DNA from 3 places in the Agarivorans gilvus genome. Region 1 is predicted to be linked to each of the others. Evidence: predicted binding sites of a transcription regulator. Region 1 holds the regulator's gene; each other region holds the start of a gene.

The links. Region 1 encodes LexA, which represses DNA repair genes until DNA is damaged. Its sites were predicted from a motif close to TACTGTATNNNNATACAGTA; they were not measured.
Region 2: the regulator LexA is predicted to act here: its motif matches at 2,140-2,159, upstream of ruvA (Holliday junction branch migration protein RuvA).
Region 3: the regulator LexA is predicted to act here: its motif matches at 1,729-1,748, upstream of recN (DNA repair protein RecN).

The regions. Positions count from the first base shown of each region.
Region 1 is NZ_CP013021.1:3,169,344-3,172,629, forward strand. It holds gene AR383_RS14910 (hypothetical protein) at 1-517, shown strand, start outside; gene lexA (transcriptional repressor LexA) at 897-1,547, shown strand; gene coxB (cytochrome c oxidase subunit II) at 1,871-2,938, shown strand; gene ctaD (cytochrome c oxidase subunit I) at 2,950-3,286, shown strand, end outside.
Region 2 is NZ_CP013021.1:636,771-640,056, forward strand. It holds gene ybgC (tol-pal system-associated acyl-CoA thioesterase) at 1-280, opposite strand, end outside; gene ruvB (Holliday junction branch migration DNA helicase RuvB) at 454-1,461, opposite strand; gene ruvA (Holliday junction branch migration protein RuvA) at 1,477-2,097, opposite strand; partial or broken gene rssA (patatin-like phospholipase RssA) at 2,300-3,225, shown strand.
Region 3 is NZ_CP013021.1:1,461,743-1,465,028, reverse strand. It holds gene recN (DNA repair protein RecN) at 54-1,721, opposite strand; gene AR383_RS06870 (extracellular solute-binding protein) at 2,170-3,240, shown strand; gene AR383_RS06865 (ABC transporter ATP-binding protein) at 3,286-3,286, shown strand, end outside.

The sequences.
Region 1 (3,286 bases):
TCCGATACTTGCACTGCTTACTTTGACCGTATTGTGCGTCCAAATTTATCTTCAAGTTTTACAACATCGGCAACATCTTGTCAGTTTGCAAGAAAAAGAGTTAAGTGATTATTTGACTCAGTTAAATTATGAACTGGATAAAAAGATTGAAGGTGAACTTACATTGCGTCAATTCTTGCTTAGCCTATTAAACGAGAAAAATGTGGATGATATATCACAGATGGATCTCAGTTTAATTTGGGGACTTAACCAAAGTCACCATAAACTTTACTCTATGTGGAGCGGAGTAAGAGCTAGCCTAAAATATATAGAAAATCACTCAAAAATTAAGAATTATGAATCTACTCATTATGTTGTACAAAAAAATAAAATTATTGCATACATGAGCCCGCAAGTTTGTAGTTCACTTGATAAATTTAATTACGCAATGCTTTTTTCTCTTCAGCAAATCAATGGAACGAGAATTGATGAAATGGCAGTGCAGTATGAGTTTTGGCAAGATAAGTCGCTAGCTTGAATACTAGCAAACGCTTTAAGACGGATTCGCAACGTTCGGCGGTTTTGGTTTGATTTGGCTTGGCTTTTGTTTTTACGGTGTAATAATTGAGTGTCGTGGTAGTGTTGCTCACCACTTAAGCGGGCGTTACCAAATAGTGCTTTTACACTACGTAACTTATGCCTCAAAGCGAGTTAGCTAAACTCTTCGTATCCGTCTTTACCCCAATCTCTACTTATTTGTGATGGGCATCCGAGAAATGGAGTGTAGTTTCAAAGTAGCGGAAAGCATTTCAATGAAACTGAAATCTACACACAACTGCTTGATTTCATATTAAACCTTGCGTCATGCGCTATGCTGTATATACTAACAGTGTGCTGTATAAACTTACAGGTAGACTATGAAGCCCTTAACACCTCGCCAGACAGAAGTTTTTGAATTAATTCGTCGCAACATTGCTGAAACCGGCATGCCGCCAACTCGTGCAGAAATTGCTAAAGAGTTGGGCTTTCGCTCGGCTAATGCCGCTGAAGAGCACTTGCGTGCCTTAGCTAAAAAAGGGGCGATTGAGATGATCCCCGGCGCGTCTCGTGGCATTCGTATTAGCGAGCAATACTTGCCGGAAGGGGCTAATCAAGAGCCTAGCCCAGTGGAAGAAGAGAGCGGCCTGCCCTTAATTGGTCAGGTGGCGGCGGGTGAGCCAATTTTAGCCCAGCAACATGTCGAGTCGCACTACGCGGTAGACGCCAACCTGTTTCACCCCCATGCCGATTACCTACTACGGGTACAGGGCATGAGTATGAAAGACATTGGCATTATGGACGGTGACTTACTGGCTGTGCATAAAACTAATACCGCTCTAAACGGGCAAGTGGTTGTAGCGCGTTTAGACGATGACGTTACCGTGAAGCGCTTTGAGCGTAAGGGTAAAATGGTTTATCTGCATCCCGAGAACGAAGAACTGTCGACTATTGAGGTCGATCTTGAGTATCAGAGCATGGATATTGAAGGTTTGGCGGTGGGCATTATCCGCACGGCAGACTGGATGTAAGTCCTTTTTTCAAATAGTTCCCTCCCATTTTAAGCCCAAATCCTTTGATTTGGGCTTTTGTCGTTAACATCACATCTTTCACCTTAAACAACAAAATTAACAACAATATATTTACAAATCCTTAACTTAACGCTTAATTTATATACTGTGGGTTGTATTTAGTGGTTGCAGCTTATTGCTTTGGTGGGGACCTTCCCCTTACTTGGCAGGGCTTGTTGAGTTTACGAGCACTGCTTTTGGCTACTGCAAAGGAGAGCGCTGTGAGCCGAGGGATTCAGCTATTAGTGCTGGCATGCTGTTCGTTTCCTGCATTGGCGCAGGAAATGTCATTTAATTTACGCCCGGGTGTAACTGCCATTAGTGAGCAGGTTTACGACCTTCACATGACGATTTTTTATATTTGCTGTGTGATTGGCATTTTGGTGTTTAGTGCCATGTTTTGGGCGATTTTCCATCATCGTAAATCGAAAGGCGCGGTGCCAGCCCAGTTTCACGAGAGTACTAAGGTCGAAATTATTTGGACCATTATTCCTTTCCTTATTTTGATTGGTATGGCGATACCCGCTACTAAAACCTTGCTAGCGATGGAAGACCCATCCGATGCCGATCTCACCATTCAAGTCACCGGCTCCCAGTGGAAGTGGCATTACAAGTACTTTGAGCACGACTTAGAGTTTTACAGTGTCTTGGCTTCAGACATGGAACAGGTGAAGGGCAAGCTAAAAAAACGCGACAACTATTTGCTGGAGGTGGACCACCCCTTGGTATTGCCGGTGGGTAAAAAGGTGCGCTTCTTAATGACCTCGGAAGACGTGATCCATTCTTGGTGGGTGCCGGATTTTGCGGTGAAAAAAGATGCCAACCCCGGCTTTATTAACGAGGCATGGACGCGTATCGACAAACCCGGCATTTACCGCGGTCAATGTGCCGAGTTATGCGGTAAGGACCATGGCTTCATGCCGATTGTGGTGATTGCCAAGCCTGAGGATGAATACGCTAGCTGGTTGGCCGAGCAAGAGGCGGCCTATCTGGCTAAACAAGCTGCCGAGCAAGAGCTGGTAGCCATGACCATGGACCAAGCTGAGCTAATGGAGCTGGGCGAAAAAGTGTATCTGAAATCTTGTGCGGCGTGTCACCAGCCTAACGGTGAAGGTTTACCGGGGGTATTTCCGGCCTTAAAAGACAGCCCAATTGCCACCGGGGCAGTGAGCCAACACATAGATGTGGTGGTGAATGGTGTACCGGGAACGGCGATGCAGGCCTTTGGCAAGCAGTTAGGTTTAAAAGAACTGGCTGCGGTGATTAGCTACGAGCGGAATGCTTGGGGCAATGATACCGGTGATTTAGTGCAGGCCAAGGATGTGGTGGCCGTGCAGAACGCAGCGCAGTAGGGAGATAGGGAATGAGCACGATGAGCGAGCTTCACGCAGAGCACGAAGAACACCACCATGCCCCACGCGGATTAATGCGCTGGGTACTCACTACTAACCATAAAGACATTGGTTCGATGTACTTATGGTTTAGTTTCACCATGTTTATTGTGGGCGGTGCAATGGCCATGGTCATTCGCGCCGAGCTATTTCAACCGGGTTTACAGTTAGTCGACCCCAACTTCTTTAACCAAATGACCACCGTGCACGGCTTAATCATGGTATTTGGTGCGGTGATGCCGGCCTTTACTGGCCTTGCCAACTGGTTAATTCCGATGATGATCGGCGCGCCCGATATGGCGCTACCAC
Region 2 (3,286 bases), 1.9 Mb from region 1:
CCCTAATGGCTTGATCAAACACAATACTTGCTCGTTTTAGCGTATTGATAGTGGTTTCTACGCTGAGTAGCTGGTTAAACAAGGCCGGACGTTTATAGTCGATGTTGAGGCTGCGAACCACAAAACAGATATCTTGCTGCATAAGCTGATCTTGCTGGTAGCCTAGATCTCTGAGCAATTCGGTTCGGCCTCTTTCAAAGTACTTAATGTGGTTGGCATGATACACCACGCCCCCCGCATCAGTATCTTCGTAATAAACCCGAACTGTAATAACTGCCATCTAACCTACCCTTGTATTTCGTTGACAAATAACTATACACAGGCAAGTGCTTAAGGTTAAGACTCTAAAGGATTAATTTAGATAATTGACCGAGAAAATTTTGATAACGGCTTAAAATTAAACATATTAAGCCGATTTTTTAGGCTGACTGTCGCCACCTAGCGACAGTATTTTTAGGCTTTGGGAAGGTCTAAACCAAGGTGAAGATAGGCCTTATCACTGGCAATTCGGCCTCGAGGTGTTCGTTGCAAATAACCTTGCTGAATTAAAAACGGTTCCAGTACATCCTCAATGGTTTCTTTATCTTCGCCAATCGCCGCAGCTAGGTTATCTAAACCCACTGGCCCACCGGAAAAAGTCTCGGTAATGGCTTTTAATAACTTGCTGTCCATATAATCGAAACCCGCGCTATCGACATTCAGCAAATCAAGAGCTTGCGCCGCCACTTGTTGAGTGACTTTGCCATCGAACTTAACGTCAGCGTAATCACGCACCCGACGTAATAGACGATTGGCAATTCGCGGCGTGCCGCGAGAGCGTCGAGCCACTTCCCAAGCACCCTGTTCATCTAGTTGCAAATTTAGGTAATGCGCGCTGCGGGCAACGATGTCAGCGAGATCCTTGGTATTATAAAACTCTAAGCGTTGCACTATTCCAAAACGGTCACGCAAGGGAGAGGTTAACATCCCAGCGCGAGTGGTTGCTCCAATTAAAGTAAAGGGTGGCAAATCTAATTTGATTGAACGAGCCGCCGGCCCTTCGCCTATCATAATATCCAGCTGGTAATCTTCCATTGCTGGGTAGAGCACTTCTTCAACCACCGCACTAAGACGATGGATTTCATCAATAAACAATACGTCGCCGGGTTCTAAGTTGGTTAGCAAAGCGGCTAAATCTCCGGCTTTTTCTAATACTGGCCCAGAGGTCGTTTTAATATTTACGTTTAATTCGTTAGCCACAATATTGGCTAAGGTAGTTTTACCCAAACCTGGTGGGCCAAAAATGAGTAAATGGTCCAGTGCATCGTCACGGCGGCGTGCCGCTTCAATAAAAATATCTAACTGTTCTACCACTGCCTGCTGGCCGGTATAGTCGGATAATTTTTTTGGCCTAATAGCACGATCAACGGATTCTTCTTCGCTAATCGCTGTAGCGGCGACCAAGCGGTCTGCTTCTATCATTATTTCTAACCTTTATTACAGAGCTGCCTTGAGTGCTTCTCGAATTAATTCTTCACTGCTCATTCCGTTTGTCCAGACTTGTTTAACTAGCTTGTCTGCTTGAATCGCTTTATAGCCCAAAGATTCCAATGCAGCAATTGCTTCTTCTTTAGGATCAACACTAGGCTGTAGCGGCAAATCACCGTGTGTAGATAGGCTATCACTTATTGGGGTTTGAGGCAGTTCCATATTCCAGTTTTTCAAGCGGTCTTTCATTTCAACTAACAAACGCTCGGCGGTTTTTTTACCTATACCCGGTACTTTCACCAAGCTAGAAAGGTCTTCGTGACTAACCGCCGCTACAAATTGTGCACAGCTCAGGCCTGACAATATCGCCAAAGCGACTTTCGGCCCGATGCCGTTAACTTTAATCAATTCACGAAACAAAGAGCGTGATGCATGATCATGAAAGCCATAGAGTAACTGAGCATCTTCTCGCACAATAAAATGAGTAAGTAAACGGACCGACTCTCCTAACTCGGGTAACTGATAGAAACAGTTCATTGGCAATTGGATCTCATAACCCACTCCTGCCACGTCAATCAGCACATAGGGCGGGGTCTTCTCTTCCAAAATACCTTTAATGCTCGCTATCACAACTCTCACTCCTTCAATAAACTGTGCCTAGCTTACCTTAAAGACTGGATATATATCCAGTCTTTAAACAGCGATTAGTCTCAGCAGTTAAAGCCACCAATGGCACCGAAATAAGCCAAGCTTAGGCTCGTAAAGCCATTGAAACTCAAAAGCTAATCAGCAACACTAAGTTACACAAATAAATAACTTGGCAGGAAGCAAAGTGGCAAAAAACCGTGAACCATTCGTTGGAATCGCCCTAGGAAGTGGTGCTGCAAGAGGTTGGGCACATATTGGCGTAATCAACGCGCTTAAAGATATGGGGATCCAGCCTCACGTAGTAGCAGGTTGCTCAATTGGCTCCTTAGTAGGGGCAGCCTATGCCTGCCAACGCTTGGATAAGCTCAGTGAATGGGCCACTAGCTTAAGCAGTTGGCAAGTATTTAATCTTATGGATTTCTCCTTAAACCGCGGTGGCTTATTAACTGGAGAAAAAGTCTTTAATGCCGCTGAAACCTATATTGGAAATGAGCGTATCGAACAGTTACCCATTCCCTTTGCTGCAGTCGCAACCGAATTGGAGTCAGGAAAAGAAATTTGGCTACAACGAGGCCAGATCCGTGATGCCGTTCGCTCCTCCTGTGCCATGCCCGGCTTAATGGCCCCTTACCGACTAAATGACCAATGGTTAGTGGACGGTGCGGTGGTCAACCCGGTCCCTGTATCATTATGCCGGGCAATGGGCGCCGATGTGGTGATTGCCGTTAATTTAAATAGTGACAAAACCCGCATCGACCTTTCTGAAAACCAATTGTTAGACGGTGCGGCCAGCAGTGAACCCAGTCAACCGTTTTGGCGCTTATTAGGGGGTGGCAAAGACTTTTTAAATTCGATGTTAGCCAATTTAAAACAACCCGCCGCTAACCGCTCTCCGGGCATGATTGGGTTATGTCGACCTCGATTAATATTATGCAAGAACGCTTAACCCGTACACGCATGGCGGGCGATCCGCCGGATATTTTGCTCTCACCTAAGTTAGGCGATATCGGTATTATGGACTTTCACCGTGCCGAAGAAGCCATTGCAGAAGGCAAACGCGTGACCGAGCTGATGCGCCATCAAATTGAGGAAGAGATACTCTACCGCTAAGCAGCTTCCAGCTTACTGAATAATATTAATTTAAATAATCAATAATATTGATATGCATTAA
Region 3 (3,286 bases), 1.7 Mb from region 1:
GCAAGCATCATAACTAAGCACAGAGCTAAAAAGAAGCGTCGATTACTAAGAAATTAGTCCTCAATCAACAATTCTCGTGCGTTTGCCAGTGCCGATGGGGTAATGGCATCACCGGCCAGCAAGCGTGCTAGCTCGCTGAGTCGTTGCTCACTGCTTAAGTTTTGCATTTGAGTAATGGTTTCATTTTTCTTCTGTTGCTTGCTTACCAACATTTGCTGATGACCATGACCCGCCACTTGCGGTAGGTGGGTAACACACAATACTTGGCATTGTTTACCTAGTTGGCGCAACATGCTGCCCACTACCGCAGCGGTTGGCCCGCTAATACCCACATCCACCTCATCGAAAATCAGGGTAGGAGTTAGAATGCTGGCAGAGCAAATTACTTGAATGGCTAAGCCTATTCGAGACAATTCACCGCCAGAAGCGACTTTTTCGATGGCTTGCATGGCTTGGCCGGGGTTGGTACGCACCAGTAATTCTACTCGGTCTATACCATTGGCATTGGTAAACTGCTGGGCATCGCTTTGTAGGGCAAACTCACATTGTGCCTTAGCCATGCTCAATTTATGAATTTCTTTGGTTATGAGTTTACCCAGCGCTTTAGCTGCTCGTTCGCGGCTTTTCGAGAGTTTTTGCGCTTTTTCTAGGTAATCTTGCCAGGCCTTATCGATGTCTTCACTAAGGTGCTCAAAGCGCTCGCTTTGTTGGCTGAGTTCGTTCAATTGTTGTTGTAGGTTTTGGTGTAACTCGGGCAATTGCTCTGGGCTAGTATGGTGCTTTCTGGCTAGCTCCAAGGCTTGACCAAGGCGAGCTTCTAACTCGGCAAATAATTCTGGGTCAAAATCTAGTTGCTCACTATAGTGGCTAAGCTGCGAAGTGGCCTCTTCAACTTGAATATGCGCGTCATGAATGAGGTTGCTAATAACTTCTAATTTAGGGTCGAGTTCTAGCAAGTGGCTAATGCTTTTACAGGCTTGACCCAGCATGTCGGTAATATTCATTTGCTCGTCTTGCCCGAGCAACTGGCTAAGCTGATAGCTGGTTTGTTGCAGTTCTGTACTATGAGACAGACATTGGTGTTGTTGTTCAATCTCTTGGTATTCACCGTTTTGCAGGGCAAACTCGTCTAATTCTTTAACTTGGTATTCCAATAACTGACGTTGAGCCACTAGCTCATTTTGCTGTTGTTCGGCGAGCTCTTTTTCATTACACAGGCCCTTCCAAGCTTGATAGGCCTGTTTCACCTCTGTGATTAACTGTGGGTGAGCGGCATATTGGTCAACAATGGCCAGTTGTTGGCTGGGTTTGAGTAAGAGTTGGTGAGCATGTTGCCCGTGAATGCTCACTAAGTACTGGCCCAGACTTTTTAGCTGAGCCAGTGGCACGGCCGTGCCATTGATATAGGCCTTAGAGCGACCTTCTTTGGTGACCACACGGCGTAAAATGCACTCTTCGTCACTCAGGAGTTCATTTTGCTTTAACCATAGCTGAGCGTGAGTATTGTCGCTTATGTCAAATTGGGCGGTAATTTCAGTTTTATCGGCACCTTGTCTAACCATGCCTGCTTCGGCTCGATTACCTAAGCATAGGCCTAAGGCATCGATGGCAATCGACTTACCTGCGCCGGTTTCGCCGGTGATGGTGGTCATCCCTGCATGCAGATCTAATTCAAGAAATCGAACAATGGCAAAGTTTTGTACGCTTAATTGAGTGAGCATTTTTCAAACCTGTTCATTTATACAGTAACTGTATAAATATATAGCGACATGAGAATTGGCGCAAGCATCAAGTTTAAAAGTTTCATCTAAAGGCGAACTAAGGCTTGGGGTTTAAAAAATAATCAAAATTAGAGTAAAAAATGTGCATTAGTATTGTGTGCGGTAAATGCCCGGTTTTATTAGTGAATCTTAATGTTCCTTAGGCAAAATACAGACAAAACGTATAGATAAGTTTGAAATTTGGCTGGTTCTTAGAGTCGAGCATTAGGCCTTACGCTTCCCCCTAGCAATAAAAGCTAGGTATGAGGCTTTTCAGCCTTAGGATTTGCTACTAGGATGGAGTTTGTCACATTAGTGTCATCGAATTCGTGCATGTTTATCAAATAGTTGTTGTATATGTGCCGCACTTGTCGGTATACCAATTAACCTAGAATACATGGAAGATATTATGTTGAATAAACGTTTAACACTAAGTGCCTTGCTACTTAGTATGGGCGCAGCACTCAGTGCACAGGCCAGTGCAGAAACTTTACGCTTATTAACTTGGGGTGGCTATGCGCCGCAAGAGGTGATTGAGCTGTTTGAAAAGGAAACCGGCATTGAAGTGAAGGTGACCAAGTCGAATAACGAAGACATGATTTCTAAGCTGCGCGCCACCGGTGGCTCGGGTTTTGATTTGGCTCAGCCTAGCCAAGACCGTATTACTGGCGTTCAGCAACAGTTTGGTATTTACCAAGCCATCGATTTATCCCGTATTGAACAAGACAAGTTTATTACTTCAATGTTGGCAGCCACTAAGAAAAACACCGCGGTGGGAGACAAGGTGTTTGGTGTGCCTCACGTTTGGGGAACCAGCGGCTTGGTAGTGAATACTGACATGGCCAAGGATGTCGCCGACTACACCGATTTATGTCAGAAAAAATATGCCGGTAAGGTGTCTTACCGCTTGAAACGTCCCACCTTGATTGGCTTTGCCTTTGCCTTGGGTGAAGATCCTTTTGCCGCCTATAGTGATGCGGGCAAATACCAAGAGATTTTGAATAAGGTGGAAGCAGCTTTAATCGACTGTAAGCCTTTAGTGAAAACCTATTGGTCTGGCGGCGACGAGTTAATGAACTTGATCCGCTCAAATGAAGTAGTGGCGGCTATGGCATGGGATGCGGGTGGCTGGAAGCTCAATCGCGATCAGCAAAACATTCAATTTGTGGCGCCTAAATCAGGTGCTTTAGGGTGGATTGACACCTTTGCTATTCCTCGAAAATCTAAAGCTGTAGATGCCGCCTATAAGTGGATTAACTTTGTTATGCGCCCTGAAATTGCCGCTAAAATCACCGAAGCTGCCGGCAACTTCACTGCCTCTAAGGGCTCTGACGCCTTTGTAAATGAGCAGGCTAAGACCCAGTTTAATACCAGCTTTAGCAGTGATGATATCGATAATATTAAATGGTATCCCGCCGTTCCTGCAGGCCTAGAAGCCATGGAAGGAAAAGTATTAGACCGCGTGCAAGCGGCACAATAAATCACTTGGGGCCGCCTGGCCCCTCAGCTTTAACTTGGATGTACTA